3 regions of the Yinghuangia aomiensis genome follow, and region 1 is predicted to be linked to each of the others. Evidence: predicted binding sites of a transcription regulator. Region 1 holds the regulator's gene; each other region holds the start of a gene.
The links. Region 1 encodes HrcA, which represses chaperone genes, less so after heat shock. Its sites were predicted from a motif close to TTNGCACTCNGNNNNNCNGAGTGCNAA; they were not measured.

Region 1 (9,929 bases):
GGTGAGGCGGAGGGTGAGCTTCGCGTACGCGTCGAGAGGCACCCACAGGCGGGCGGTGGCGCGGCGCCCTTCGAAGCGGCGGGTCATGGCGGTGCGCCAGCGGGTGGTCAGGGTGCCAAGGCGGGTGTGGCCGCCCGCGTAGTGGCCCATTTCGTGGACGAGGACGGCGAGGAGGTGCCCGCGGGTGAGGGCGAGGAGCAGCGGCGTGCCGACGTACAGCGTGCGGCGGCCGGACGCGAGGCCGAAGAACCGGGTGTCTTCGTGGGCGGCGGCGTTGGCGTCGGGGAGCAGGCGCACGTCGTCGGGCGCTCGGGTGCGGAGGGCCTCGGCGGCTTCCTCGACGAGCTTCCACAGCTCGGGCTGTTCGGCGCGGGTGACGCGCAGGCTCGTCGGCCGGGCGTAGAACGTCGGGCGGGCGAAGCGCACCAGGACGGCGATGCCGAGGGCGGTCAGGAAGGCGAAGACGGCGCCGCCGCCCCATGCCCAGGCGCCGCCCGCGAGCACCATGCGGGAGCCGGCGTACGCCACCGCGGCGGCGGCACCGACGAGTGCGAGGTAGAGCACTGCGAGCAGGACGAACGCGAGACTCGCGCGCAGTACGGCGTTCATGCCCCCTCGTTCCTCGGACCCGGGCGTCCGCGGAGCCAAGTGTGGGGTGGATGCGACGGCTGGGGAAGGGGGCCGGTCAGCGGCGTTTCGGGACGGGGATGCGGTCGAGGTCGGCGGCGACGTGGATGGGGCCGTCGAATTCCTTGCGGGCGTCGTCGACGAACGCGTGGGGGTCGGTGTAGCGCTGCGAGAAGTGGGTGAGGACGAGCAGGCGGGCACGGGCCTCGCGGGCCACGGCGCCGGCTTGGCGGGCGGTGAGGTGGCCGTGGGCTTCGGCGAGGGCCTCGTCCTCGTGCAGGAAGGTGGACTCGCAGACGAGCATGTCGGTGCCGTCGGCGAGTTCGAAGACGGCGTCGCAGAGCCGGGTGTCCATGACGAACGCGAAGCTCTGGCCGCGGCGGACTTCGCTGACCTCGTCGAGGACGACGAGCTTGCCGTCGATGTCGACGGAGCCTTCGCGTTGGAGGCGGCCGACGGCAGGGCCGGTGACGCCGTATTCGGCGAGGCGCTCGGGGAGCATGCGGCGGCCGTCGGGTTCGGCGAGGCGGTAGCCGTACGACTCGACCGGGTGGGAGAGGCGGCTCGCGGTGAGCGTGAAGGCGTCGAGTGGCACGGTCGCGGTGTCGCCGGCGACGGGGTGCTCGCGCAGGACGGCGGTCTCGTGGAACACGCTGGCGTGGTGCAGGCGGTCGAAATAGGCCTGGCCGCTCGCCGGGTAGTACGCGGTGACCTCGTGCCGCACGCGGTCGAGGCTGAGCCGCTGCACGACGCCGGGCAGGCCGAGGCAGTGGTCGCCGTGGAAGTGCGTGACGCAGATCCGGGTGATGTCGGTCGCGGCCGCCCCGGCGTGGACCATCTGCCGCTGGGTGCCCTCCCCCGGATCGAACAGCAGCCCTTCGCCGTCCCAGCGCAGCAGATAGCCGTTGTGGTTCCGGTGCCGCGTGGGGGCTTGGCTCGCGGTGCCCAGGACGAGGAGTTCGCGTGGGGACATGGGGTCTATTTTCGACGATGCGGGGGCGGAAGGCTTGCGGGGAGGGGCGTGCCAGGAGATGGCCGGTCAACCGAAGGCGGTTGAGGGCGGCTGTGGGTGACGTGTTGGCCTGCGGGAGCTGTTGTCCACAGGCTGTGGGCGAGGTGCCGCGGGCGGGACGACCGCGCGGCAGACTTCGGGATGTAGGGTGCGCCGCGTGACGGGGCGGATGGCGTTGCTGGTGCTCTACAGCGCGCGGGTGGACGAATGCCGGGAGTTCTACGCGGCGCTCGGGCTGGAGTTCGTGCGCGAGCAGCACGGGCGCGGACCGGTGCACTACGCGGCCGTGCTGGACGGCGGGCTGGTCGTGGAGTTGTACCCGGCCGGTGCGCGGGGCGAGACCGGGGCGCTCCGGCTCGGCTTCACCGTGTCCGCGGCGGAAGGGCGGGCGGCCGGCGAGCGGTTCCAGGTGACGGACCCGGACGGCCGGATCGTGGAGGTCTCGGTGGCGGCGCGTCCCGCACCGCCACCGCCGTGACCGGCCCCGGTCGTTCGGGCTTACCCGGGCGGCCAGCTCAGCCCGCGCCCGCCCAGCAGGTGCGCATGCACGTGGAACACCGTCTGGCCCGCGCCGGCGCCGGTGTTGAACACTATCCGGTAGCCGCTGTCCGCGATGTCCTCCGCCGCCGCCACCGACGCGGCCTCGGCGAGGAGCGTGCCGGCCAGGTCGGGTGCGTTGGCGCCGAGGTCGCCCGCGTTGGGGTAGTGGGCGCGCGGGATCACCAGGATGTGGGTCGGCGCCTGCGGGTTGATGTCGCGGAACGCGACGACGTCCTTGGTCTCGTGCACGACCGTGGCGGGCACGTCACCGGCCACGATCTTGCAGAACAGGCAGTCCGCCTGGGGTTCCCCAGCCGCCATGCGTGCCTCCTAGTGAGTGCAGGTTCGGCGCGATGCTATCGGCTGGCGCCGCGCGGGCCGGTCAGGACCAGCGGCCGCAGCGGGCCAGCAGGACCGATGCGGCCGATACGCCCGCGGTGGACGTCCGCAGCACCGTCGGCCCCAGCCGGTAGGGCGCCGCCCCGGCGGTCGTGAACGCGGTGATCTCCTCCGGCGAGACGCCGCCTTCGGGTCCGACGACCAGCACGAGATCGCCGTCGCCCGGCAACTCCGCCGTGGCCAGCGGCTCCGCCGCCTCCTCGTGCAGGACGCCCGCGAACGCGGCCCCGCCCAGCAGCCCCGTCACCTGACGGGTCGTCATCAGCTCGGTCACGTCCGGCAGATGCACGCGGCGGGCCTGCTTGCCCGCCTCCCGCGCCGTGGCCCGCCACTTCGCCAGCGACTTCGCCCCCCGCCCGCCCTTCCACTGCGTGATGCAGCGCGACGCGGCCCACGGCACGATCACGTCGACGCCGACCTCGGTCATCGTCTCGACCGCCAGCTCCCCGCGGTCGCCCTTCGGCAGCGCCTGCACGACGACGATCCGCGGCGTCGGCGGCGGCTCTTCGGCGCGCTCCGCGACGTCGACGTACAGCGTGTCCTTGCCCTCGACCACCGCGACCGTGCCGCGCACCGACAGGCCCTGCCCGTCGGTCAGCACGACCTCCTCGCCGACGGCGATCCGCCGGACGGTGACCGCATGCCGTCCCTCGGCTCCGTCGAGGACGACCCGGCGCGCGGTGCGCAGGGCGGGGTCGCCGGTGAGGAAAACGGGTGCGCTCACGGTGGGGGCTCTTTCTGCAAGGTTCTCGGAAGGCTTCGGAGGACTTCCGAAGACTCAGCCCAAGTCTGCCGTCACCCGCGCCACCACGTCCGCCGCGGGTTCGGCGCGCGCGAGCCGCCAGCCCTGGCCGGCCCACAGGGCCATCGCGGCGGGGTCGTCGGCGGCGGCCGCGGCGCGGCGAATCGGTGCGGTCGCGTAGTGGACTTCCGGGTATGCGGCGGGCGCTTCGGCGCTGTGCGCCTCGACGAACGCGTTGACGAGACCGCGCGCCGGGCGTCCGGAGAACGCCCGGGTCAGCCGGGTCTCGCCGAACCGCGGGTCGGCGAGGGCCGCCTTGTGCGCGGCGGGCGCGCCGGACTCGGGGCAGCGGAGGAACGCCGTGCCGAGTTGCGCGGCGACCGCGCCCGCGGCGAGGACGGCGCGGACTTGCGCGCCGGTCATCAGGCCGCCGGTGGCGATCAGCGGCAGTCCGGTGAGTTCGCGGACGAGCGCGAGGAGGGTGAGGAGGCCGTACGGCTCGCCGATCGGCCCGGTGTTGTCCCAACGGCCCTGGTGGGCGCCGGCTTCGGTGCCTTGGACGACGAGCAGGTCGGCGCCGGCCGCGGCGGCGAGGCCGGCTTCGTACGGCGCGGTGACGGTGACGGCGGTCAGCGTGCCGCGGTCGCGGAAGGCGGCGAGGAGGTCCGGGGCGGGGCAGCCGAAGGTGAACGAGACGACGGGGACGGGGTCGTCGAGGAGCAGCGCCACCTTGGCGTTCCAGTCGTCGTCGATGCCGTGCGCGGGCACGTCGCCGAGGGCGACGCCGTAGCGGTCGGCGTCGGCCGCCAGGCGCGTGCGGTAGGCGGGGAGTTCGTCGGTGACGACGGCCTCGGAGGTCTCGCCCGGGACGAAGAGGTTGACGCCGAAAGGCCGGTCGGTGCGCCCGCGCAGGGCGGTGATGTCGGCGGCGGTGGCGGCGGCGGTCTGGTAGCCGGCGGCCAGGAAGCCGAGGCCTCCGGCGTCGCTCACCGCCGCGGCCAGCTCGGGGCCGGAGGCGCCGCCCGCCATGGGGGCTTGGACGAGGGGCAGGGGCCAGGACACGGTCACGGACCGACCCTACGTCGCGGCGCCCGGGAACCACCGCGCCCCGCGCCCCGAAACTCCGGGGCGCGGGGCGACGGCATCCGAATCCGACTACCGCGTGTCAGCGCCCGTTGAACGCGTCCTTCAGCCGCGAGAACAGCCCCTGCTGCCCCGGCGAGAACTGCCCCTGCGGGCGTTCCTCGCCGCGCAGCTTGGCCAGGCGCCGCAGGAGTTCCTCCTGCTCCGGGTCGAGCTTCGAGGGCGTCTGGACCTCGACGTGCACGATCAGGTCGCCGCGGCCGCCGCCGCGGAGGTGGGTGACGCCGCGGCCGTGCAGCGGGATCGACTGGCCGGACTGGGTGCCGGGGCGGATGTCGATCTCGGTCATGCCGTCCAGGGTCTCCAGGGGGACCTTGGTGCCGAGCGCCGCGGCCGTCATCGGGATCGTGACGGTGCAGTGCAGGTCGTCGCCGCGGCGCTGGAACGTCGGGTGCGGGACCTCGGCGATCTCCACGTACAGGTCGCCCGCGGGGCCGCCGCCGGGGCCGACCTCGCCTTCGCCGGCGAGCTGGATGCGGGTGCCGGCGTCGACGCCCGCGGGGATCTTGACGGTGAGGGTGCGGCGGGCCCTGACCCGGCCGTCGCCGGCGCACTCGGGGCACGGGTTCGGCACGACCGTCCCGAAGCCCTGGCACTGCGGGCAGGGCCGCGAGGTCATGACCTGGCCGAGGAACGACCGGGTCACCTGGCTGACCTCGCCGCGGCCGCGGCACATGTCGCAGGTCTGGGCGGTGGTGCCGGGGGCGGCGCCTTCGCCGTTGCAGGTGGTGCAGGTGATCGCCGTGTCGACCTGGATCTCCCGGGTCGTGCCGAACGCCGCCTCCTCCAGCTGCACCTCGATGCGGATCATGGCGTCCTGGCCGCGGCGGGTGCGCGAGCGCGGTCCCCGCTGGCTGGCCTGGCCGAAGAAGGCGTCCATGATGTCGCTGAACCCGAAGCCGGCGCCGAAGCCGCCGGCCGCGGCGCCCGCGCCCCCGAGGGGGTCGCCCCCGAGGTCGTACATCTGCCGCTTCTGCGGGTCCGAGAGGACCTCGTAGGCGGCGTTGATCTCCTTGAAGCGCTCCTGCGTCTTGGGGTCCGGATTGACGTCCGGATGCAGTTCGCGCGCCAGGCGACGGAAGGCTTTTTTGATTTCCTCGGGCGTGGCATCGCGCCGAACACCGAGGACCTCGTAGTAATCAGTGGTCAACTACGACTCCGCGAGAATCTGTCCGACGTACCGTGCCACGGCGCGCACTGCTCCCATCGTTCCGGGGTAGTCCATCCGGGTCGGCCCGAGCACGCCGAGTTTGGCGAGCGCCTCGTCACCGCTGCCGTACCCGACGGAAACCACCGAGGTGGCGGCCAGTCCCTCGTGCATGTTCTCGTGCCCGATCCGCACCACCATGGCCGGCTCGGTGGCTTCACCGAGCAGGCGCAGGAGGACGACATGCTCCTCCAGGGCTTCGAGGACCGGGCGGATCGTCATCGGGAAATCCGGACCGAACCGGGTGAGGTTGGCGGTGCCGGCGAGGACGACCCGTTCTTCCTGCTGTTCCACCAAAGTGTCGAGCAGGTTGGCCAGGACGGTACCGACGATCGGCCGTTCTTCGACGGTGAACGATTCGTCGAGGTCCTGGACCAGCAGCGCGACGTCGGCGAAGCGTTTGCCGACGACGCGGGCGTTGATGCGGGCGCGCAGGTCGGCGAGGAGGTCCTCGCCGATGGGTGCCGCCACGTCCATGGCGCGTTGTTCGATGCGCCCGGTGCTGGTGATGAGGATGAGCATGACCCGGGTCGGCGCGAGGGTGAGCAGTTCGACGTGCCGGATGGTGGAGCGGGTCAGCGAGGGGTACTGCACGACGGCGACCTGGTGGGTCAGCTGGGCGAGGAGGCGGACGGTGCGCCCCACGACGTCGTCGAGGTCGACGGCACCGTCGAGGAAGCTCTGGATGGCGCGGCGTTCCGGCGTGGACAGCGGCTTGATGCCGGCGAGCCGGTCGACGAAGAGCCGGTAGCCCGCGTCGGTGGGGACGCGTCCGGCGCTGGTGTGGGGCTGGGTGATGTAGCCCTCTTCTTCGAGCACGGCCATGTCGTTGCGGATGGTGGCCGGGGACACTCCGAGGTTGTGGCGTTCCGCGAGCGCCTTGGAGCCGACGGGCTCCTGGGTGGCGACGTAGTCCTGCACGATGGCGCGCAGCACGTCGAGCTTGCGGTCGTCCAGCACCGTGCGCACCTCCCTGGCCTGGCCTTGGCACTCCTCTTGTCGGAGTGCCAGTGTACGGCGGTGTCGTCGGGTCCGTACCCTGCCGTCTGTGCAAGGGTCGACGGATGGTACACGCGGAACATGACGAAAGCCCGTCGTGGCGGTCTTTCGGGGCGGGTTTGTATGTCGCCCGGGTGCCCGCTTTGGCACTGAATGTGGCGGCGGTCGCGGGGCGTGCGGGGTTCGTGCTGGTCGACACCGGCTCGTACGAGCGGGAGACCGCGGCGCTGCTCGACGGATTGGCGGCGGTGCTGGAGCGGGACGGGCTGCCGGCGCGCGCGTTGGCGGTGGTGAATACGCACGGGCACTTCGACCATTGCTACGGCAATGCGGAGGTGCTGCGTCGTTTTCCGGACGCGGACGTGTGGGGTCACACGGGCCTGCCCGCGTATTTGGCGCGGTGGGGCGAGGAGGGCCGGGCGGACGCGGTCCGGTTCGGTATGCCGGCGGAGGACATGGCGGCGGTGCGGATCGTCGCGCCGACGCATCTGGTGGATGCGGGCCGTGAAGTACGGCTGGATATCGGCGGTGCCGAGGCGCTGCTCTACGCGCCGGGCCGCGGCCACACCGGCTGCGATGTGGTGGTGCGGGTGCCGGAGGCGGGGGTGCTGCTGGCCGGGGATCTGGTGGAGGAGTCGGCGCCGCCGTCGTACGGCCCGGATTCGTTCCCGGCGGAGTGGCCGGGCACGTTGGCGCATCTGCTGGAACTGCCCGAGTCGGTGGTGGTGCCGGGGCACGGCGAGCCGGTGGACCGGGAGTTCGTACTGGGCCAATGGGAGTACGTGAAGGCGCGGCGCGGCGACCCCGTCGACGGGGGTTGAGCCCGCTAGCGTTCGCTGCCATGCGCAGCAGGAGTTACGGGCCGGATCTGACCCCGCCGTGGAAGAAGCCGAAGCCGGTTCCCGAGGTGGAGGCGGAGCGGGACCTGGTGGTCGAGGAGGCCGGGACCGGGTTCTGCGGCGCGGTGGTGCGGGTGGAGAAGACCCCCGAGGGCCTGACGGTCACGTTGGAGGACCGGCACGGGAAGCTGCGGGTGTTCCCGATGGAGCCGCGGGGCTTCCTGGTGGACGGTGCGGTGGTGACGCTGGTGCGGCCGCGGGCCGGGCAGCCGGCGCCGCGGCGGAAGACGCACACCGCGTCGGGGTCGATCGTGGTGGCGGGGCATCAGGCGCGGGTGGCGCGGGCGGGCCGGATCTACGTCGAGGGCAAGCACGACGCGGAGTTGGTCGAGCGCGTGTGGGGCGACGACCTGCGGATCGAGGGCGTGGTCGTGGAGTTCCTCGAAGGCGTCGACGATCTGCCCGCGGTGGTACGCGAGTTCGCTCCCGGTCCGGGCCGCGGGCTGGGGGTGCTGGTCGACCACCTGGTGCCCGGGTCGAAGGAGAGCCGGATCGCGGCGGAGGTCGCGGCGGGCCCGTTCGGCGCGCATGTGCTGGTGGCGGGGCACCCGTTCGTGGACATCTGGCAGGCGGTCAAGCCGTCCGTGCTGGGCGTGGACGCGTGGCCGTCGGTGCCGCGCGGGACGGACTGGAAGACGGGGATCAACGCGGCGCTGGGGCGGACGTCGTCGACCGGCGAGACGTGGCGGTGGATCCTGTCCCACGTGCACTCGTACCGCGACTTGGAGCCGGCGCTGCTGGGGCGGGTCGAGGAGCTGATCGACTTCGTGACGGCGCCGTCGGAGGAGTGACGGGCCGCGCCCCGCGTTTCTTGTGCTGCGGAGCGCGGCCGGATTCTGCGCTTTCGGGACGCCGGTTCAGGACACCGGCTCTGGACACCGGTTCAGGACATCGGTTCAGGACACCGGGAGCGCCAGGCGCGCGATGGCGTCGTCGTCGCAGGTGGCCCAGAACGCGCCGACGACGTCTTCGAGATGCGCCATCGATTCGGCGCGGAACAGCACGTCCTGGTAGTGGGTGATGTCGTACGTGGTGGTGCCCATGGCGGCCAGGTCGAGCGGGCGGATGTCCATCTGGCGGAACTCGCGGATCTCGCCGTACGAGGACAGGATGCCCGCGCCGTAGGCCTTGAGTTCGCCGCCCTCGGCCATCACACCGAACTCCAGCGTGAACCAGAAGACCTTGGACACGAACTCCAGCGCCTCGCGGGTCTCCACCCTGCGCGCGGCCTCGCCGGCCAGCCGGTACAGCGCGGCGAACCGGTCACTGGCAAGAGCGTTGGCGTGGCCGATGACCTCGTGGACGACGTCCGGCTCGGGGGTGTAGAGCGGCACGCTGTGGTGCCGGATGTACTGCGTGGAGTGGAAGAGGGAGTCGGCGAGCGTGCCGTAGAACTCGCGCAGCTCGACCAGGCCGGCCGCGGGCAGGTAGCGGAAGCCGGTGAGGGGCTCCAGCCAGTCGCTGACCTCCTCCAGCTGCGGGATGCGGTCCTTCGGCAGCGCGAGGCGCTCGCAGCCGTGCAGGTACTCGGCGACGGCCAGCTCGCGGTGGGCCACGGCCAGCTCGGCGGACACGATCCGCCACACTTCGTGTTCCTCGGGGGTGTACTCCACGGCGGGGATCGGCTCGCCGGGCACGTGGCGCAGCGCCAGCTCGGCGATCCGGTTGCGCCGTTCGCGGTACACCGGGTCGGCGAACCCCGGGTGGCTTCGCGACAGCTCGACTTCGATGCTGCCGTCGGCACGCCGGGTCACCGGGGCCAGGTACTGCGCTTCCTCGAACATCGCCGCCTCCTCGCGGGGCCGGACAGGACCGATCGGGTCCGGACGGAACCGGTATCCGCCGGGCGACCGGGCGTCGGCCGACGGGTGAGGACCACCGCACAGCGGCGCCGCCCACGGGCGCGCGGGGATCACCACGCGACCCGCTATGTCCAGTATGCGCCCGTATGCCGTGGGTGACGGCTCCGGCAACGCCCCCGGACCGGACCCCGCCGGCACCCGTGAAGGCACCCGCCGGCCCCGCGCAGCGGCACATCTGCGAGGGATCGCCTCGACTGCGTCCATCGCATACCCGCACGGGCGGCCGAAGCAAGATCCACCACGGAAAAGGTGGCCCGGACGCGCGGGGAGCCGGGCCGGAAGGCGTCAGGCCTTCCGCGCCGCGACGACCTTGGCGACCTGGGCGCGCATGACGTCGTCGGGGAACGAGCCTTCATAAGCCATGAAGCTCACGATGACGTTTCCGACCCGGATGAAGGTGGCGGGCAGTGTGTAGCTCTTGCTGCCGGCCTTGGTGGTGACCAGTGAGGCGAAGCCTTCGTCGCCGAGTTTCGGCGGGATGCCGGGGGCGAGGTGGTAT
Region 2 (9,929 bases), on a different contig from region 1:
GGTGGCGAGAAGCGAACGCCACAGCACCTCGCCCTTGCCGCGCACCGCGGGCAGCCGGGGCAGGATCTCGTCGCGGTGCACCACGCGGGCGCCCGCCGCGGCGGCGACCTCGGCGGTGCGGTCGGTGGACCCGGAGTCGACCACGACCAACTCGTCGACGAGCGGGTGGCGCTCCATCAGCTCGCCGCGGATCGTGCGGACTATCGCCCCGACGGTCGGCTCCTCGTCGAGGGCCGGCAGCACCACGCTGACCCGGATCTGCCCTGCCCGCTTCGCTTCCACCAGCCTCGGGACCGGCCAATCGGCGGCGGTCGAGGACCTCCGGTCCAGCCAGCGGCTCACCTCGGGCAGCACTGTGACGTTCCCCTGTCGCTTCTTGCGCGCATCGTGCGATTCGTGTGTCTATCGTCTCGCGTGGCGGACGGCGATGATCGGCGGGTGGCCGCTTCGGTTACAGTCTTCGTCACGAGGTACGACGATCGCACGTCGACCCGGACAAATGCGGTGCACGAGCCGGTGATACGGCCCACTAGCCCGCCATACAGCTCATCCAGAGGGGCAGAGGGAACGGCCCGTTGAAGCCCCGGCAACCATCCGATCGGTACCCATGTGCATTGCACGCGGGCCTCCCGGCGGACTGGTGCCAAGTCCGTCCCGCGGGAACCCCCGTGGGGAAGATGAGGAGAGAGGCCTCGCCATGGCTACACCCACGATCGATTCCGCCGCCCTGACCTCCGGTGCCTTCGGCCCCGCGGCCGCCTTGTCGTGCCGCGAATGCGGTGAGCGCTACGACCTCGGCCCGATCTTCGCGTGTGCGTTCTGTTTCGGGCCGCTGGAGGTCGCCTACGACTTCTCCGGCGGCGTGACCCGCGAGCAGATCGAAGCCGGTCCGAACAACATCTGGCGGTACGCGCCGCTGCTGCCCGTGTCCGCGGACGTGGCCTCCCGCCCGAACCTCAACCCGGGCTTCACCAAGCTGGTCGTCGCCCGCAACCTGGGCCGCGAGCTGGGCCTGAAGGACCTGTACGTCAAGGACGACTCGGGCAACCCGACGCACTCGTTCAAGGACCGCGTGGTGGCCATCGCCCTCGAGGCGGCCCGCAACTTCGGCTTCACCACGCTCTCCTGCTCGTCGACCGGGAACCTGGCCGGCGCCGTCGGCGCCGCGGCCGCCCGGGCGGGCCTGCGCTCATGCGTGTTCATCCCGTCCGACCTGGAGGCCGGCAAGGTCGTCACGGCGGCCGCCTACGGCGGCGAGCTGGTCGCGATCGAGGGCACCTACGACGAGGTCAACCGCTTCTGCTCGGAGCTGATCGGCGACCCGGTCGGCGAGGGCTGGGGCTTCGTCAACGTCAACCTGCGGCCGTACTACGGCGAGGGCTCCAAGACGCTGGCCTACGAGATCGCCGAGCAGCTCGGCTGGCGGCTGCCCGAGCAGATCGTGATCCCGATCGCGTCCGGCTCGCAGCTCACCAAGATCGACAAGGGCTTCCGCGAGCTGATCAAGCTCGGCCTGGTCGAGGACGCCCCGTACAAGATCTTCGGGGCGCAGGCCGAGGGCTGCTCGCCGGTGTCCGCCGCGTGGAAGGCCGGGCACGACGTGATCCGGCCGGTCAAGCCGGACACCATCGCGAAGTCCCTGGCCATCGGCAACCCGGCGGACGGGCCCTACGTGCTCGACGTGTGCAAGCGGACCGGCGGCGCGGTGGAGGACGTCGACGACACGCAGGTCGTCGACGCGATCAAGCTGCTGGCCCGGACCGAGGGCGTCTTCGGCGAGACCGCGGGCGGCGTGACCGTCGGCGTGCTGCGCAAGCTGGTGGAGACCGGGCAGCTGGACCCGGACGCCACGACCGTCGTCCTCAACACCGGCGACGGCCTCAAGACCCTGGACGCCATCGAGGGCACGACGGGCGCGACCGCGACCATCCGCCCTTCGCTGGACGCGTTCCGCGCGGCCGGCCTGGCCTGACGCCGCCTCCGTAAGAGCCCCGAAAGGTTGATGACACAGATGAGCGTTTCCGTCCGCATTCCGACGATCCTGCGCACCTACACCGACGGCGCGGCCGAGGTCACCGCCGAGGGCGCGACGCTGGCCGAGGTCGTCGAGTCGCTGGAGAAGAGCTACCCGGGCATCGCGGCGCGCGTGCTCGACGACACCGGCAAGCTGCGCCGGTTCGTGAACGTCTATGTCAACGACGACGACGTGCGTTTCGCGGACGGCCTGCAGACCGCGACGCCGGACGGTGCGAACGTCTCGGTGATCCCGGCCGTCGCGGGCGGTTGTTGATCCCGCAATAAACGAAGTCCGCCGCCCGGTGCACCGGGCGGCGGACTTTTTTCATGATCCCCACCTTTTCATGATCCCCACCTGAGGCCCACCAGAGCGCCTTGCGGCGTGCCGCATTCGGAACCGCCGATTCCGTGGAAGGCTGGTGCCGGTGCACTCCGGTACTACCGCATTTTCCGGAGATGTCGCGGCAACCGCCACAGAATCCCGTGGCCGGGATCACACCCGAAATGTCCTTGTTGTCGCATTTATTGCGGAGTGAAATGCGGCTTTTCGTGGTGTACGTCACGCTCCGAGGCTTTTATTCCTCCCGGATTTCTCGTCCGTTTGACCTGTTGCGTCGGGCACGCATCCGGATACATTCAGCCGCGGTCGGACGGTTCCACGTACTGGTTCCTGGTGTGTGGCAACAACTCGCGAACCTGCTTGCCCTGTGCTGACTTCACTCAGTCGGTCAAGAAGTAAGCGAACGACCCGGAGCTGCGGCGCGCAGTTTCCGTGAAAGGGCCAGTAACAGGGGAGTTAGGAATGGCTCAGGGCACCGTCAAGTGGTTCAACGCGGAGAAGGGGTACGGCTTCATCGCGGTCGACGGTGGTGCGGACGTCTTCGTCCACTACAGCGCGATCCAGATGGACGGGTACCGGACGCTTGAGGAAGGACAGCGGGTCGAGTTCGAGATCTCGCAGGGGCAGAAGGGCCCGCAGGCGGACATGGTCCGCGTGACCGGCTGAGCCCGTTCACAGCTCTTCTGAATACTGCTTTTCTTCTTCAGACGTGCCGAAGGCCCGGTCCCCCGTGCAGGGGGGTCCGGGCCTTCGGCGTGCCCGGGGTGCGCAGGAGCGGGCGGGACGGCAGGGGCGGCAGCGCCGCGCGGGCCCTGATACGGCCGGGTCCGCTTGCACTCGACCTACCCGAGTGCTAATCATTGGCGTTAGCACTCTGGATGTGAGAGTGACAAAAGGACCGGGCAGACGAGGTCCGGAGGCCGTGGGGGAAGGATCCCCGCGGAGTCGGGTCGTCCGTCGCGGGCGTCGGCCGGTCCTTCAGCATCCACCCCGTTCTGGGAGGACCTCACCACATGGCCAAGATCATCGCGTTCGACGAAGAGGCGCGTCGCGGCCTTGAGCGCGGGATGAACCAGCTCGCCGACGCCGTCAAGGTCACGCTCGGCCCCAAGGGCCGCAACGTCGTGCTCGAGAAGAAGTGGGGCGCGCCCACCATCACCAACGATGGTGTGAGCATCGCCAAGGAAATCGAGCTGGAAGACCCGTACGAGAAGATCGGCGCCGAGCTGGTCAAGGAGGTCGCGAAGAAGACGGACGACGTCGCCGGTGACGGCACGACGACCGCGACCGTCCTGGCCCAGGCGCTCGTGCGTGAGGGTCTCCGCAACGTCGCCGCCGGCGCCAACCCGATGGCCCTCAAGCGCGGCATCGAGAAGGCCGTCGAGGCCGTCTCCGAGCAGCTGCTCAACCTTGCGAAGGACGTCGAGACCAAGGAGCAGATCGCTTCCACGGCCTCCATCTCCGCCGCCGACCCGCAGATCGGCGAGATGATCGCCGAGGCGATGGACAAGGTCGGCAAGGAAGGCGTCATCACCGTCGAGGAGAGCAACACCTTCGGGCTCGAGCTCGAGCTCACCGAGGGCATGCGCTTCGACAAGGGCTACATCTCGCCCTACTTCTCCACCGACCCGGAGCGTATGGAGGCCGTCCTCGACGACCCGTACATCCTGATCGTCAACAGCAAGATCGCCTCGGTGAAGGACCTCCTCCCGCTGCTGGAGAAGGTCATGCAGAGCGGCAAGCCGCTCGCGATCATCGCCGAGGACGTCGAGGGCGAGGCCCTGGCCACGCTCGTCGTCAACAAGATCCGCGGCACCTTCAAGTCCGTCGCCGTCAAGGCCCCGGGCTTCGGCGACCGCCGCAAGGCCATGCTGGGCGACATCGCCATCCTCACCGGTGGCCAGGTCGTCAGCGAAGAGGTCGGCCTCAAGCTGGAGAACGCGGGCATCGACCTGCTCGGCCGCGCCCGCAAGGTCGTCGTCACCAAGGACGAGACGACGATCGTCGACGGCGCCGGCGACTCGGACCAGGTCGCGGGCCGCGTGAACCAGATCCGCGCGGAGATCGAGCAGTCCGACTCGGACTACGACCGCGAGAAGCTCCAGGAGCGCCTCGCCAAGCTGGCCGGCGGCGTGGCCGTCATCAAGGCCGGCGCGGCCACCGAGGTGGAGCTCAAGGAGCGCAAGCACCGCATCGAGGACGCGGTGCGCAACGCCAAGGCCGCCGTCGAGGAGGGCATCGTCGCCGGTGGTGGCGTGGCCCTGCTCCAGGCGTCCGAGGGTGCGTTCGGCAAGCTCGAGCTGGACGGCGACGAGGCCACCGGTGCCGCGATCGTCAAGCTCGCCGTCGAGGCCCCGCTGAAGCAGATCGCGGTCAACGCCGGCCTCGAGGGCGGCGTCGTCGTGGAGAAGGTGCGCAACCTTCCCTCGGGCCACGGCCTGAACGCCGCGACCGGCGAGTACGTCGACCTGGTCGCGACCGGCATCATCGACCCGGCCAAGGTGACGCGCTCCGCGCTGCAGAACGCGGCCTCCATCGCCGCGCTGTTCCTCACCACCGAGGCCGTCATCGCGGACAAGCCGGAGAAGGGCGGCGCCCCGGCCGGCGGCGCCCCCGACATGGGCGGCATGGACTTCTGATCCGAGGGCCCGGTGACCGGGCCCGCGGACCGGACGGCGGGTATTCGACGCCGAGGTCTCTTCGGAGGGCGGCATCCCCTTGGGGGTGCCGCCCTCCGGCGTTTCCGGCGGAGTTCCCCGGCCGCGCCGCGCGGAAAATGCCTGGCGGCAGTTCCCGACCGGCTCCTAGCATCGTGAACGTGCCTGCGGGAACGACGAGTTCCTTCCGTCTTGGTGACAGTTGCCTGCTAAGCAACCGCCGGGTTCAAAACCCGAAACGGAACCCGTGACCTACCCGCGGGCACCCAGTGAGGGGCGCGAATATCCACCAGACACGCCCTGGACGCGGACGCGGGGGCGGGGTGCGGTCGAAGCGGCAGGAGGCGCCCCGACCCTTGATCAAGCCCTGCCCGCCCGCGCGCGTCTCCCCGCGTGATCGCCTCGCGCACCCCGCGTCGTGCCGCTGTCCCACGCCTCGCCCCTGCGTTGCCCCGTCGGCACTCCGCCCTACTCGGCCGCCGACAGCCATCCCAGCGGGGCGACCGGGGCCGCCGCCTTCTCGCACATCCACGTCGGGTCTTCGCCCAGTTCGGGTTCCAGGTAGAGCTGGTGGGCGTCCTCCGTGTCCGCGTGGTGCGGGCAGGCGGGCCAGCGGATGCCCGTTTCGTCGAGGGCTTCCTGGACGTCCTGCGCGACGAGCCCGGGCGCGAACTTCGCGCCGTCCGGCCACTCGCGGCACCACCAGCGGCGCCCCGCCACGGCGTCCTCGACGAGGGACACGATGGCGGGGTCGGTGGCGCCGCACGCGGTCAGGTCGCGCAGCACCACCGCGCGGGCTTCGTGCAGGGCGGTTTCGACGGGGTCTTCGATGGGGTCTGCGTCCACGCCCCCATTGTCCGCGGCCGCGGGCGGTGCCGGGGCGGGGGCACGCGGCACGGCCGCCCGGATCGCATGGCGGGCAGGGCCGATCGCGTGGCGGGACCGTCGTCCGCCGCGTCCCCCGGGCCCGTCGGCCGCGCCGCGGGGGATGATCGACCCGTGACGGTACTCATCGATCCCCCCACGTGGCCCGGTCACGGCCGCATGTGGTCGCACCTGGTCAGCGACGTCTCCTACGACGAACTGCACACGTTCGCGCGCGCCTTGGGCGCGCCCGAGCGCGGGTTCGACCGGGACCACTACGACGTCCCGGCGGAAATGTACGACCGGGCGATCGCGCTGGGCGCGCAACCGGTCGGCGGCAAGGAACTCGTGGCGCGGCTCAACGCGGCCGGGCTGCGGCGGAGGAAGCGGCGCAACGCGGAGGCGGCGCCGGAGTAGCGCTCAGCCCTGCTGCCGCGGAATCCCGCCTTCCAGCCGCTCCAGCTCCGTCCGCAGGTTCCGCCGCGCCGGCTCCTCGTAGCGGGCGTAGCCCATCGGCGTGTGGAACAGCCGCGGCAGCGCCAGCAGATCACGCAGCACCGCGGCGCGCGCGTTGCGGAAGGCCTCCTCCGGGACGAACGCGTACTCGTCCCGGACCGCCGCCGCATAGGCGTCGTAGGTCTCGCGCGGCGTCGCCAGGATCGCGAGGTCCGCGTCGCACAGCACCGCCGCGTTGCGGTCGCCTTCCGACGGGGCGTGCTCGGCGGTGACCCGCACCAGCCGGGCGGTCTCCGCGACCAGCGGCGGGGCGATGCCCGCCTCGGTGAGCGCGCGTTCCGCGAGGCGGGCGCTGCGTTCCTCGTTGTCGGCGCGGGCCGGGTCGTAGACCGCGTCGTGGAACCACGCGGCGAACCGGACCGCGTCCGGGTCGTCGGCGTCCTGGGCGAGTTCGTCGACGAGCTCGAGTACCGCGAGCAGGTGCCCCGTCGCGTGGTAGCGCCGGTGCGGCTGCGAGTACCGGCCGATCAGATCCTCGCCGACGGCGGCGGCCGTCCCGCCGGAGTCCCCGACGAGCCTGGCCCAGCGTTCCTGCAGCGTCATGGCGGCGGTCTCCTGGATGCGTTCCACGGGTTCAGCATGCCAGCCGCCCCCGGCATTTCCCGGGACGCCATGCGGTGCGGCGCCCCGAGCGGAGCATCCCCCGGGACCCGGTCGGCGAATCCGATGATCGTTCCGGGAAGGCGGCCGTGACGTCCGTCCGCCGGTTCAGGCGGTGAGTTCGTCGGGGAGTGCGCGGCTGTGCGTGACCACCAGTCCGGAGACGGCGCGGGTCAACACGACGTACAGCCGTCGCAGGCCCTGCGGTTCGGCTTCGACGATCTCCGCCGGTTCGACGACCGCGATGTGGTCGAACTCAAGGCCCTTGGCCAGGCTCGCCGGGACCAGGTTGAGCCGTGACTCGGTCGCGGTGCCGGCGCCCAACTCGCGGAACCCGGTGCCGGTTTCGGCGAGCGCCTTGGCCAGCGCCGGAATGCGGGCGTCGGCGGCGATCAGGCCGACCGAGCCTTCCAGACCGAGCAGGGCCCGGGCGTCGGCCGCCGCCGCGGTGTCCAAGTCCGCCGCGTCGGCCGGGCGCAGGGTGAGCGACCCGGGTGCCTCGCGGACCGACGACGCGGGGGCCAGGCCGGGGGCGATGTGCGGGAGCAGGCGGCTCGCGAAGTCGAGGATCTCGCGCGGTACCCGGAAACCCTGGGTCAACTCCTCGACGCGGGCGCCCTCGTGGCCGAGGTGCCGGAGCGTCTCGGCCCAGTCGGCGGCCGCCCACGGGGTGGTGCCCTGCGCGATGTCGCCGAGCACGGTCGCCGAACCCGTGGTGCAGCGGCGGCCGATCGCGCGGCACTGCATCGCCGACAGGTCCTGGGCTTCGTCGACGACGACGTGGCCGACGCTCGGCGTCCGCGCGACCAGGTCGGCCGCCTCGTCGATGAGCACCGCGTCCGCGGGCGTCCACTTCGCCGAGCCGACCCCGCGGGCCGGCTTCTCCCACAGCAGCAGCGCCTGTTCCTCGGCGGTGAGGATGCCGTCCGCGTTCGCGGCCAGGAACTCCGGGTCGGAGAACAGCCGCAGCAGCAGCTTCGCCGGATCGACGGCCGGCCACACCGCGTTGACCACGTCGCGCACCGGCTTGGACCGTGCGACCGCATCCTGCACCCGGTCGTCCGGGGACTCGCCGGCGCGTTCCATCTGCACCAGCACCGCGTGCGCGAGGCGCTGGTGCAGCATGTCGCGGGCGGCGCCGTAGCGGACGTCGCGGCCGCGCAGCGCGGTCACGACCTCCTCGATCTCGTACGCGGGCAGCCGCCACCGCCGCGAACCCCGCACCACCAGCAGCGACTCGGCCGGCATCGCGACGCCGGACCACACCGCGCGGCGCAGCACCTCGGCCATCCGCGCGTCGCCCTTGAGCCGTCCCCGGTCCGGGTCGTCGGGGGCCTTGACCGGTACGCGCGCGACGCGGCCGACGAGGTCCTCGACGGTGGTCTGCCCGACCTCGACCTCGCCGAGCGCGGGCAGCACCTGCTGGATGTAGTCGAGGAACGACCGGTTCGGGCCGACGACCAGGGTGCCGCTGCGCTGGAGCCGCTCGCGGTGCGCGTACAGCAGCCACGCCACGCGGTGCAGGCCTACCGCGGTCTTCCCGGTGCCGGGCGCGCCTTGGACGCAGACGGTGTCGCCGAGGTCGGCGCGGACGATCTCGTCCTGTTCGGGCTGGATGGTCGCGACGATGTCGCGCATCGGGCCGACGCGCGGGCGCTCGATTTCCGCGGCCAGGATCGCGCTCGCGCGGTCGGTCTCGTCGCGGTCGGTGAGGTGCTCGTCTTCGAACGCGGTCAGGTCGCCGCCGGTCCAGCCGAAGCGGCGGCGCAGTTCCACGCCGAGCGGTTCGATGCGGGTGGCGCGGTAGAACGACCGCGACACCGGGGCGCGCCAGTCGACGACCATCGGGTCGCCGAGGTGGTCGTGCACATGGCGGCGGCCGATCCAGAAGCGTTCGACGGGCCGCGTCGGGTCGGCGGCGACCTCGACGGGCGCGGTGCCGGTGGACACGTCGGGGGCGTCCGCGAAGCGGCCGTCGACGCGGCCGAAGAACAGCGGTGCGTGCGCGTGGTCGGCGAGGGCCGCGATGCGGGCCTGGATCAGGCTGTGCACGAGTTTGTTGGAGACGTCGTTGCCGCCGACGTCGCGGAGGTCGAGTGCCTCGGTCTCCTCGCGCATGCGGCGCAGGGCCGTGCGGGACGCGGCCAGGTGGGCTTGTTCCGCGGCCAGCGCGGCTTCGGGGTCCGCCTCGGTGTCGGGCAGGTCGGCCGACCGGGCGTCGGGGGCGAGGCCGTCGGCGGCGTAGGGGGCGGGGTCCGTTTCGAACGCGGGCATGCGGGCTCCGGATGCGGTAGCGGCAGCGGGGTCGCCGACCGATTCCGACCGGGCGGCGTGGCGCCGGCGCCCAACCCTCGCGGGCAGTGCGGTTACGCGGCAGCGGAAGCAGGCCAGCTTAGGCGGGCGCTCCGGGGCGGGCAAACCGATTCCGGCGCGGCTTCCGATGCGCGTGCGGGCCCCGGGGCCGACCCCGAGGCCGGGTCGGGGGTGTCATCCCCGCGGCCTACCGCGATTGGCGACTCGGTGCCGACGCGCCCCTTATGCGGGGAAACCTAACGTTGTGGACATGGTGACCGTATTCCACTCCCACGCTCTGTCCGCCCCGCTCGGCCCGGACGCCGCGGCGTCCGGGCGGGCCCACGAAAGCGTCCTCGCCCGGACCGGCCGGATCGCCGCGCTCACCGTGCGCGGCGCGGCGATATTCGCCGTCACCGGGCTGAAAGTCGCGATCCTCGGCAAGGACGGCGTCGATTGACCGCCGTCCCCGCCGTCCCGTCCGTCCCTCAGGAGACCTCGTCCGGAAGCTCGCCGCCGCGCAGGTCGTCGGCGTCGACGATGCGGTACGCGTAGCCCTGCTCGGCCAGGAACCGCTGCCGGTGCGCGGCGAACTCCTGGTCGATCGTGTCCCGCGCCACCACCGAGTAGAAGCGCGCCGCGCG
Region 3 (9,929 bases), on a different contig from region 1:
CGCGGCGATCGCCTTGGCGATGTCGCCGGAGTACTGCAGGCCGCCGTCGCCGATGACCGGGACGCCCGCCGGGCCGCACGCGCGCGCGGCCTCGTAGATCGCGGTGACCTGCGGCGCGCCGACGCCCGCCACCACGCGGGTGGTGCAGATCGAGCCGGGGCCGACACCGACCTTGACGCCGTCGACACCGGCGTCGATCAGCGCCTGCGCGCCGTCCCGGGTCGCCACGTTGCCGCCGATGACGTCGACCTTGGTGTTGGCCTTGACCTTCGCGATCATCTCCAGGACGTTGCGCGAGTGGCCGTGCGCGCTGTCCACCACGATGAAGTCCACGCCCGCCTCGACCAGCGCCTGCACGCGGCGGAAGCTGTCGTCGCCGGTGCCGACCGCGGCACCGACCACCAGGCGGCCGTCGGCGTCCTTGGTCGCGTTCGGGTACTGCTCGCTCTTGACGAAGTCCTTGACGGTGATCAGGCCGCGCAGCTTGCCGTCCGCGTCGATCAGCGGGAGCTTCTCGACCTTGTGGCGGCGCAGCAGCTCCATCGCGTCCGCACCGCTGATCCCGACCGGGCCGGTGACCAGCGGCATCGGCGTCATGACCTCGCGCACCTGGCGCGCGTGGTCGACCTCGAAGCGCAGGTCGCGGTTGGTGACGATGCCGAGCAAGCGGCCGTTCTCGTCGGTGACCGGGACGCCGCTGATGCGGTAGCGCCCGCACAGCTCGTCGGCGTCGCGCAGCGTCGCGTCCGGGCCGATGGTGATCGGGTCGATGACCATGCCGGCCTCGGACCGCTTCACCAGGTCGACGTGGTTCGCCTGGTCGGCGATCGACAGGTTCCGGTGCAGCACGCCCACGCCGCCCTGGCGCGCCATCGCGATCGCCATGCGCGACTCGGTGACGGTGTCCATCGCCGACGACAGCAGCGGGATCCGCACGGAGATGTTCCGGGTCACCCGGGACGTCGTGTCGACATCGCTCGGCACGACGTCGGACGCGCCGGGCAGCAGCAGCACGTCGTCGTAGGTCAGCCCGAGCATCGCGAACTTCTCGGGTACACCGTCGACTGCACGGTCGGCCGTGAGACTCATGACACCTTCCGGTTGTTCCGGTTCGAGGGGTACGCCCGGGAGCCGCCCGCTCGCCTTGATCGACACCGTGGCCGCGCGAATACGGCGGCTCCACCGGAGCTGCTGGTCGGACGCGCGGGTACGACAGCCCGGTGGTGTGCCAGGGGGATGGCCCCCCATGCTACTCGGCTCCAACACCGCCCGGTCCCGGGAGCTTCCCGCTCCCGTCAAGGCCTTCGCGGGCCCGGGATTCGGCCCGTTTCCGCGAACCGCACGCGCCGGGTTCGCAACCGGGCCCGGATGCGCGTCCGAGCCGGGGCCGGGTCAGCAGCGGTCGGTCACCGCGCGGCGTCCGGACGGCACGCCGTCGACCTCCGCGACCAGCGCGTGGAACAGCCGGGCCAACCGGTCCGTGTTCGGATGCCCGGCGGTGCGGGCGCGCAGCGTCTCGACGAGTTCGTCGTCGCGGCGCAGGAGTCCCAGATCGGCGAGCGCTCGCGACGATGAACCGCCGACGTGCACATGCCGCATCCCGGGAATCCCCGCTTTCACGCCGTCTTCTCCTCCTCGGCGAGCGCCCGCAGCCTGGACAGTGCGCGGTGCTGCGCGACCCGGACCGCACCCGGCGACATGCCCATCGCCCGGCCGGTCTCCTCGGCGGACAAGCCGACGGCCACCCGCAGCACGAGGAGTTCGCGCAGATTGTCGGGAAGACGGCCGAGGAGCGCCCGCGCCTGCGCGGCGTCGCTGCGCCGGACCACCTGGTCTTCCGGGCCCGGGTCGTCGTCGATCGCCTCGGGCAGGTCACACGTCGGCACGGCCGCACGGACCGCGGCACGCTGCACGTCGACGACCTTGTGCGCGGCGATGCCGAACACGAACGCCTCGAAAGGCCGGCCTTCGTCGCGGTAGCGCGGCAAGGCGGACAGCACCGCCAGGCACACTTCCTGCGCCGCGTCGTCCGCCGCGTGCTCCGCGCCGGGCACCCGGCCGAGCCTGGCCCGGCAGTACCTCAGCACCAGCGGGCGTACATAGGCCAGCAGTTCGTCGGTGGCCTGGAGGTCGCCCGAAACGGCCCGGACGACCACGGCACGCATGCCGTCATCGACCCGGGTCTCGGCCCTCTCCGGTCTGTCCGGCATGCGCTCGGCGATCCCGCCCATGAGATTCAGTATGCCGGGCTCCGGCCCCTGCGGTTCGCGCCAGGTCCGTCGCGGCGCGAATCGCGGGGCCGGAAACCCCGCGCGGTCACCGCACCAGACCCCAGCGGAAGCCGAGCGCGACCGCGTGCGCGCGGTCCGAGGCACCGAGCTTTTTGAACAGCCGACGCGCGTGCGTCTTGACGGTGTCCTCGGAAAGGAACAGCTCACGGCCGATCTCCGCATTGCTGCGGCCGTGGCTCATACCCTCCAGCACCTGGATCTCCCGCGCGGTCAGCGTCGGGGCGACGCCCATGTCCGCCGAGCGGAGCCGGCGGGGCGCGAGCCGCCACGTCGGGTCGGCGAGCGCCTGGGACACCGTCGCGCGCAACTCGGCGCGCGACGCGTCCTTGTGCAAGTAGCCGCGGGCCCCGGCGGCGACCGCGAGGGCCACTCCGTCGAGATCCTCGGCCATCGTCAGCATGATCACCCGCGCACCGGGGTCGCCCGCGAGGAGCCGGCGTACGGCCTCCACGCCACCGAGCCCGGGCATGCGCACGTCCATCAGCACCAGGTCCGAGCGTTCCGCGCCCCAGCGGCGCAGCACTTCCTCGCCGCTCGTGGCGGTGGTCACCCGCTCGACGCCGGGGACCGTGGCCACCGCGCGCCGGAGCGTCTCCCGGACCAGCGGGGAATCGTCGCAGACCAGGACGGTCGTCATCGCCGGCCTCCGCAGCAGATCCGCGTCACGTTGAGCCTCCACGCCTGTACGTTCCGTTGCCTACGCGGTCGGTGTTCCCGGAGTGTCCCCGGTGTGCCCCGGCTCGTCGTGCCCGGGACTTGCGAACCGCCGACCATCTCACCCACCCCAACGACCATCACTCGAAAGGGTTACGGGGTTTCTTCGGGGGCCGTGGGGCCGCCCGCTACCACAACGAGCCGACCCCTCCGAAGGGCACGCCGACACAGTGACCTTTCCGAGCGACACGACCTCACTCTCGCGATCGACCCGGCGGGCGGCGCGCCACGGGTGCGCCAGGCGGGGGCTCGTCGGCTGCGCCGCAGCAGGCGTTACGCCCGGGACGCGTATTTTTTACTGGTTTTCGCGCATAAGACCGATATCTGCATGGAACTGATCATTCTGTGGCGCTTTCGGTTCGTCGTTTGATCGATCGGCCCGCATCCCCGCCACACCCCGCGACACCAATTGCCCCTGAAACCGAGGGACGACTCATGGCTGATTTCTCACGGCTCCCCGGCCCCAACGCCGACCTGTGGGACTGGCAGCTCTCCGCCGCCTGCCGCGGCGTCGACAGCGCACTGTTCTTCCACCCGGAAGGCGAACGCGGGGCCGCGAGGGTCGCGCGGGAGGCCGCTGCCAAGGAGGTGTGCCAGCGCTGTCCCGTGCGCGCCCAATGCGCCCAACACGCCCTCGCCGTACGCGAACCCTACGGCGTCTGGGGCGGCCTCACCGAGGACGACCGGGTCGAGATGGACGGCCGTCGCCGCATGCTCAACAGGACCGATGTGACGACCGCAGGCTGATCGAGCGCAGACGACGGTGACCCCGCCCCGGAGGCATCCGGGACGGGGTCACCGTCGTGGTGTGCACGTCGCGTGCTGCTGCCCGCTGCCGCGTGTGCGGTCGTACGCGCCCGTCGTACGCCGGGTGTCACGTGTCACCCAACGCGTGATCGTTTTTGATCATCTCCGATCCGGATTGCTCGCCGCGGCGCGCGCTCCGGCGTGTGCTCCGGGGTGCGCCTCGGGCGCGCGCCGGGGTCGGCTCCGGCGCCGGGTGCCCCGCGTGCGCTCCGGTTCAGCCGCCGAACGCCGACAGGTCCAGCTCCCAGACCTTCGGCCAGTCCTTGGCGTGGAACAGCGCATCGGTGCCGCCGTCGCAGAACAGCACCGAGCCGACGAAGAACGACGAGGTCGGGCCGAGCAGGAACGCGGTCAGCTCGGCGATCTCCTCGGGGCGGCCGCCGCGGCCGATCGGCAGCGGGAACATCTTCATGCCCTCCGCGGTCAGCGGGTCGACCTTGCCCGCCGCGACCATCGGCGTCTCGATGAGGCCCGGCGCGATCGCGTTGAGGCGGATGCCCGCGCCGATCCACTCGTCGGCGACGGCCTTGGTGCGCACGTAGTACGCGAGCGCCGCCTTGGCCGCCGGGTAGGAGCCCATCGGGTCCTTGTCGGCCGCCTCGCGGGCCGCCGCCTCGTCGCCCGCCAGGCACAGCTCGGCCAGCTCCACCGGCCAGTTCGGCTGGCAGGTCGTCGAGTTGGAACTGATCAGCACCACGGACGGGTTCGTGCCCTTGGCGAGCAGCGGGTAGAGGCCCTCCAGCACCTCGATCGCGCCGAAGTAGTTCACCGACACCATCAGCGAACCGGGGCGGCCGGTCGCGGCGGCCAGGCCCGCGAACGGCACGAAGCCGTCGAGCGATTCGCCGGCCAGCTCGGTGACCTTGGCGATCGCCTCGGCGCGGCCTTCGGGGGTGGAAAGGTCCGCGTTGACGTCGGTGTTGTGCAGGTCGACGCCGATGACCCGGTGGCCGTCCGCCTCAAGGCGGGCCTTCGTGGCGGCGCCGATGCCGGATGCCGCACCGGTGATCGCGTACGTGCCCATCGTTCTCCCTCTGTTCGCCGCGCTGTTCGCGCAGGTCCGCGCTGTACCGGACCGGAACCCGTCTCTGACGACCAGTCAGACGACCGGCCCAGGCGCACTCTTCCAGAACATCCGTGCACCTGGAAGAACCGACCCGCTAGATGCCTGCGCACATACTTCCCGGGGGTACCTGCCGCGCCGGGTACGACGCCGGGCTGAGCGGGCATGCCGAAGGGCCTCGGCCTGCCGGGGAGGCAGGCCGAGGCCCTTCGTGGGTACCGCGCGGGGTACCGCGTGACCCGCCGGTCGACGGATCGGGGTGCGTCAGTGGCTGTGGCCGTGCCCGCCGTGGCTGTGGCCGTGGCCGTTCGCCTCGGCCTCGGCCGGCTTCTCGACGACCAGCGACTCGGTCGTGAGCAGCAGCGACGCGATCGACGCGGCGTTCTGCAGCGCGGAGCGGGTCACCTTGACCGGGTCGATGACGCCGGCCTTGAGCAGGTTGCCGTACTCGCCGGTGGCGGCGTTGAAGCCCTCGCCGACGCCCAGCTCCTGCACCTTGTTGACGATGACGTAGCCCTCGAGGCCGGCGTTCTCCGCGATCCAGCGGAGCGGCTCGACGGCGGCGCGGCGCACGACCGCGACACCGGTGGCGACGTCGCCGGACAGGCCCAGGTTGTCCGCGAGGACCGCGGAGGCGTGCACGAGCGCGGTGCCGCCGCCCGCCACGATGCCCTCTTCGATCGCCGCGCGGGTCGCGGAGACCGCGTCCTCCAGACGGTGCTTCTTCTCCTTCAGCTCGACCTCGGTGGCCGCGCCGACGCGGATGACGCACACGCCGCCGGCCAGCTTCGCGAGCCGCTCCTGGAGCTTCTCGCGGTCCCAGTCGGAGTCGGTGTTCTCGATCTCGGCCTTGATCTGGCGGACGCGCTCGGAGATCTTCTCCGCGTCGCCGGCGCCGTCGACGACCGTGGTGGCGTCCTTGGTGATCGTCACGCGGCGGGCGGTGCCGAGCACGTCCAGGCCGGCCTGGTCGAGCTTGAGGCCGACCTCGGGCGCGATGACCTGGGCGCCGGTGAGGATGGCCATGTCCTCCAGCATCGCCTTGCGGCGGTCGCCGAAGCCCGGGGCCTTGACCGCGACGGCGTTGAACGTGCCGCGGATCTTGTTGACGACCAGCGTGGACAGCGCCTCGCCGTCGATGTCCTCGGCGATGATCAGCAGCGGCTTGTTGCCGCCCGACTGGATGACCTTCTCGAGGATCGGCAGCAACTCGGCGATCGCCGAGATCTTGCCCTGGTTGATCAGGATGTACGGGTCGTCGAGGACGGCCTCCATACGCTCCTGGTCGGTCACCATGTACGGCGACAGGTAGCCCTTGTCGAACTGCAGGCCCTCGGTGAACTCGAGTTCGAGACCCATGGTGTTCGACTCTTCGACGGTGATGACACCGTCCTTGCCGACCTTGTCCATCGCCTCGGCGATCAGCTCGCCGATCTGCCGGTCCTGCGCGGAGAGCGCGGCGACATTGGCGATGTCTTCCTTGCCCTCGATCGCGCGGGCGGTGCCGAGCAGCTCGTCCGACACGGCCTTGACCGCGGCGTCGATGCCCTTCTTCAGGTCCATCGGCGCGGCACCGGCGGCGACGTTGCGCAGGCCCTCGCGGACCAGCGCCTGCGCCAGCACGGTCGCGGTGGTGGTGCCGTCACCCGCGATGTCGTTGGTCTTGGTCGCCACCTCCTTCGCGAGCTGCGCGCCGAGGTTCTCGTACGGGTCGTCGAGTTCCACCTCGCGGGCGATGGTCACGCCGTCGTTGGTGATCGTCGGCGCGCCGAACTTCTTGTCGATGACGACGTTGCGGCCCTTGGGGCCGATCGTCACCTTGACCGCGTCCGCGAGCGCGTTGACGCCACGCTCGAGCGAACGACGGGCGTGCTCGTCGAACTGGAGAATCTTGGCCATGGGATGTGAATCCTCTGTTCCTCTTCGGCTTGGTCAGCCGTTTTTCAGCGCGTGATGCGGCGCGTGTGCGGTGCGCTGCCGTGCGGGTGCGAAGCGATGCGTTCCGGTTCGCCTCGCACCGCCGCGCGGACCGTCACGGCGCCGCGGGCCTTGCCTGCGCAACGACACCGCCCCGGGCGCCCCAGTCGGGGTGCCCGGGGCGGGTCGTTGGCTCAGCGGGTGGCTGCGATCGTCACTTCTCGATGATCGCGAGAACGTCGCGCGCCGAGAGGACGAGGTACTCCTCGCCGTTGTACTTCACCTCGGTGCCGCCGTACTTGCTGTAGAGCACGGTGTCGCCGACCTTCACGTCGAGCGGCAGGCGCTGCCCGTCCTCGAACCGGCCCGGGCCCACGGCCAGGACAGTGCCCTCCTGGGGCTTCTCCTTCGCCGTGTCCGGAATGACCAGGCCCGAGGCCGTGGTCTGCTCGGCTTCGAGCGTCTGGACCACAATGCGGTCCTCGAGCGGCTTGATGGCAACCTTGGTGCTGGCGGTCGTCACGATCCGACCTCCCCCTTCGGAGATCTCACGGGGTAATTGTCAGGTGGCGACCAGGTAAGCCCGTCGTCGCGGGTGCCGGACCTGCCCGTCGCGTTGGCACACTCATGGGGAGAGTGCCAGTCACAGACCCTAGGCTTCGGTTAGCACTCCGTCAACTAGAGTGCCAATGAGCCGGGGGGCGTGTTGCACCTGTGTCCCCTGCGCCAAACGCGCCGCGAGCGGTAACGGAACGCATTCGTGCGGATCCGATCGATCGTGATCGGGCACGCGTGCCGTCAGTTCAAAGCGCTGGCGGGGGCACGTGCTGCGGACGATAATCCGGCCATGAGCTACCCGGCAAAGGTGCGGTGAGGCGGCCGCCGCGTGTGGCAGAGCTGCTGCCGGAACTGTGTGAGGAAATCTGCCGGCTCCTGCGTGACGAAGGGGAGTACGGCCTCGCCGCGTTTCTCCCGTCCATGCCCGTCGTCGGGCCGTGCGAGTGCGACGGCGACCACTGCCAGAGCTTCTACACCGCTTCCAGACCCGCCGGCAGATACGGCTTGGGGCACCGGAACATCGCGTTGTCCCCCGAGAGCGGCATGGTCATCCTCGACGTCGTCCATGGCGCGATCATGTTCGTCGAGGTCCTGGGTCGCCCCGGGGTGAAGGTGGCCATTCCCGCCTGCTGAGCCCGTTGCCAGTCCACGGGTGAGGTCGTGCGGTTGGTGAAGTCGCTACGCATCAAGCGATTCTGCGAACGGGACGGCGGATGCGCGCAAGGTTGTCGGGGCTCGTCGGTAGCGCCACGGTCCTCTTTGCGAGGGAGCCGCCCGGACAATGCTTCACCCCCCTTCCGCACCATCACCGTGCGTAGGTGGGGAGTGCGCGGGGGCCGGGCGGGCCGCTTCGGGGGCGCGTGTGGAGCGGCGCCAGTAGTCGAGGGCGACGCCTGTGCCGATGAGTGCGGCGAGGATCTGCGCGGAGATGTGCAGCACGCGGGTGCGGCCGGAGTAGGCGAACCAGGAGTCCACGCCGGCGGCGCAGATGGCGACGGTGAAGGCCGCCCAGGCGTAGGCCGCGCGGCGCAGGCCTTGGCGGGTGGGCGGCCGGTTTCGACGGGGGCGCTTCCGTAGGCCGCCCGGTCGGCGGCTCCGGTGGTCCGCGGGGCCCCGGGCCCCCCGGTTCTCACGCGCCACGCCGATCCCCCCACATTCCCCCGTGCCTACGCCGCCATTGCCGCTCCGCCCCACCGCGCGACAACCATACGGTCGGCAAAGTGCCGGGGGTGATCGGGGCGGGCGCACCGACCGGGAGAATGGGTGGGTGGATACCCAGACCTTTGCGTTGTTGATGGCCGATGAGGGGCGCGGGCTGCTCGAGCGGGTGCGGGGGTTTGGGGCCGGTGACGAGATCGCCCTGGCGACGAGGCTGCGGAAGGAGTTCCCGGCGGAGCTGGTCGCCGCGGCGATGACGCAGGAGCGGTTGCGGCAGCGGGGGAAGGCGAAGTTCGGGGACGACGCCGCGCGGATGTTCTTCACGGCGCACGGGGTCGAGCAGTCCACCCGGGTGGCGGTCGCCGATCACCGGGCCGCACGCATCGCCGCCGCGGGCATCCGTACGGCGGTGGATCTGTGCTGCGGGATCGGGGGTGACGCGCTCGCACTCGCGCGTGCCGGGGTACGGGTGGTGGCCGTCGACCGGGATCCGCTGACGTGTGCGGTGGCTGCGGCGAATGCCGAGGCGCTGGGGCTCGCCGAGCGGGTCGAGGTGCGGTGCGCCGATGTGACCGAAGTCGAACTCGCCGGATACGACGCCGCGTTCCTCGACCCGGCGCGGCGGACGGCACGGGGACGGGTGTTCGATCCGGAGGCCTACTCGCCGCCGCTGTCGTTCCTCGACACGCTCGCCGCGAAGGTGCCGTGCGGCGCCGCGAAGGTCGCGCCGGGGATTCCGCACGAGGCCATCCCGTCGGGGATGGAAGCCGAATGGGTGTCCTACGCCGGGGACGTGAAGGAAGCCGTCCTCTGGTGGGGCGAGGAACTCGTCGAACAGCCGCTTCGGGCAACGCTGTTGCCGCAGGCCGCGTCCCTCGCGGCAGCCACCCCGCGGCAGGCACCGCATGGGCCCGTGGGGCGTTACCTCTACGAGCCCGATGGCGCCGTCATCCGCGCCCACTTGGTCGCCGAGGTGGCCGAGGAGGTCGGCGGCGTACTGGTGGACGAGTCGATCGCCTACATCACCGCCGACACTCTCGTGCCGACGCCGTTCGCGCACGCGTACCGGCTCACCGACGTGCTGCCCTTCAACCTCAAACGGCTCAAGGCCCTGGTCCGGGAACGCAATATCGGCACGCTGACGGTGAAGAAACGCGGGTCGGCCGTCACGCCCGAGGAAGTCCTGAAGAAGGTCAAGCCGTCCGGGCGAACGTCGGCGACGGTGTTCCTGACGCGGGTCGACGGCGCGCCGACGATGCTGCTCGGCCACCCCGCGTAAGGCGGGCCCGCCGGAATCCGGCCACGGGCCACCCCCGACGAGCCCCGCACTCACCACACGACGGACTCACACGTAGTCGTCCAACCGGGCAATGGTGAACCCCTGTTCCTGGATCTTCTTGAACAGGTTCGCCATCATCTGC

Region 2: the regulator HrcA is predicted to act here: its motif matches at 3,187-3,213, upstream of groL (chaperonin GroEL).
Region 3: the regulator HrcA is predicted to act here: its motif matches at 7,456-7,482, upstream of groES (co-chaperone GroES).

The regions. Positions count from the first base shown of each region.
Region 1 covers NZ_BAABHS010000021.1:95,294-105,222, forward strand. The annotation lists gene ABEA93_RS26960 (M48 family metallopeptidase) at 1-609, opposite strand, end outside; gene ABEA93_RS26965 (ribonuclease Z) at 686-1,600, opposite strand; gene ABEA93_RS26970 (VOC family protein) at 1,797-2,117, shown strand; gene ABEA93_RS26975 (histidine triad nucleotide-binding protein) at 2,138-2,500, opposite strand; gene ABEA93_RS26980 (16S rRNA (uracil(1498)-N(3))-methyltransferase) at 2,562-3,302, opposite strand; gene ABEA93_RS26985 (nitronate monooxygenase) at 3,357-4,388, opposite strand; gene dnaJ (molecular chaperone DnaJ) at 4,486-5,613, opposite strand; gene hrcA (heat-inducible transcriptional repressor HrcA) at 5,614-6,630, opposite strand; gene ABEA93_RS27000 (MBL fold metallo-hydrolase) at 6,813-7,490, shown strand; gene ABEA93_RS27005 (DUF3097 domain-containing protein) at 7,511-8,359, shown strand; gene ABEA93_RS27010 (phenylalanine 4-monooxygenase) at 8,465-9,352, opposite strand; gene ABEA93_RS27015 (hypothetical protein) at 9,716-9,929, opposite strand, start outside.
Region 2 covers NZ_BAABHS010000014.1:100,440-110,368, reverse strand. The annotation lists gene ABEA93_RS20475 (glucosyl-3-phosphoglycerate synthase) at 1-354, opposite strand, end outside; SAM riboswitch class I at 544-684, shown strand; gene thrC (threonine synthase) at 698-1,972, shown strand; gene ABEA93_RS20465 (ubiquitin-like small modifier protein 1) at 2,012-2,290, shown strand; gene ABEA93_RS20460 (cold-shock protein) at 2,819-3,022, shown strand; gene groL (chaperonin GroEL) at 3,370-4,995, shown strand; gene ABEA93_RS20450 (hypothetical protein) at 5,482-5,859, opposite strand; gene ABEA93_RS20445 (DUF4031 domain-containing protein) at 6,013-6,294, shown strand; gene ABEA93_RS20440 (HD domain-containing protein) at 6,298-6,936, opposite strand; gene ABEA93_RS20435 (HelD family protein) at 7,102-9,267, opposite strand; gene ABEA93_RS20430 (hypothetical protein) at 9,557-9,745, shown strand; gene ABEA93_RS20425 (DNA repair helicase XPB) at 9,774-9,929, opposite strand, start outside.
Region 3 covers NZ_BAABHS010000002.1:103,220-113,148, reverse strand. The annotation lists gene guaB (IMP dehydrogenase) at 1-1,089, opposite strand, end outside; gene ABEA93_RS03000 (hypothetical protein) at 1,393-1,620, opposite strand; gene shbA (RNA polymerase sigma factor ShbA) at 1,617-2,165, opposite strand; gene ABEA93_RS02990 (response regulator transcription factor) at 2,317-2,928, opposite strand; gene ABEA93_RS02985 (WhiB family transcriptional regulator) at 3,441-3,752, shown strand; gene ABEA93_RS02980 (SDR family oxidoreductase) at 4,027-4,836, opposite strand; gene groL (chaperonin GroEL) at 5,140-6,774, opposite strand; gene groES (co-chaperone GroES) at 7,007-7,315, opposite strand; gene ABEA93_RS02965 (hypothetical protein) at 7,681-7,983, shown strand; gene ABEA93_RS02960 (hypothetical protein) at 8,137-8,490, opposite strand; gene ABEA93_RS02955 (class I SAM-dependent methyltransferase) at 8,645-9,787, shown strand; gene ABEA93_RS02950 (polysaccharide deacetylase family protein) at 9,854-9,929, opposite strand, start outside.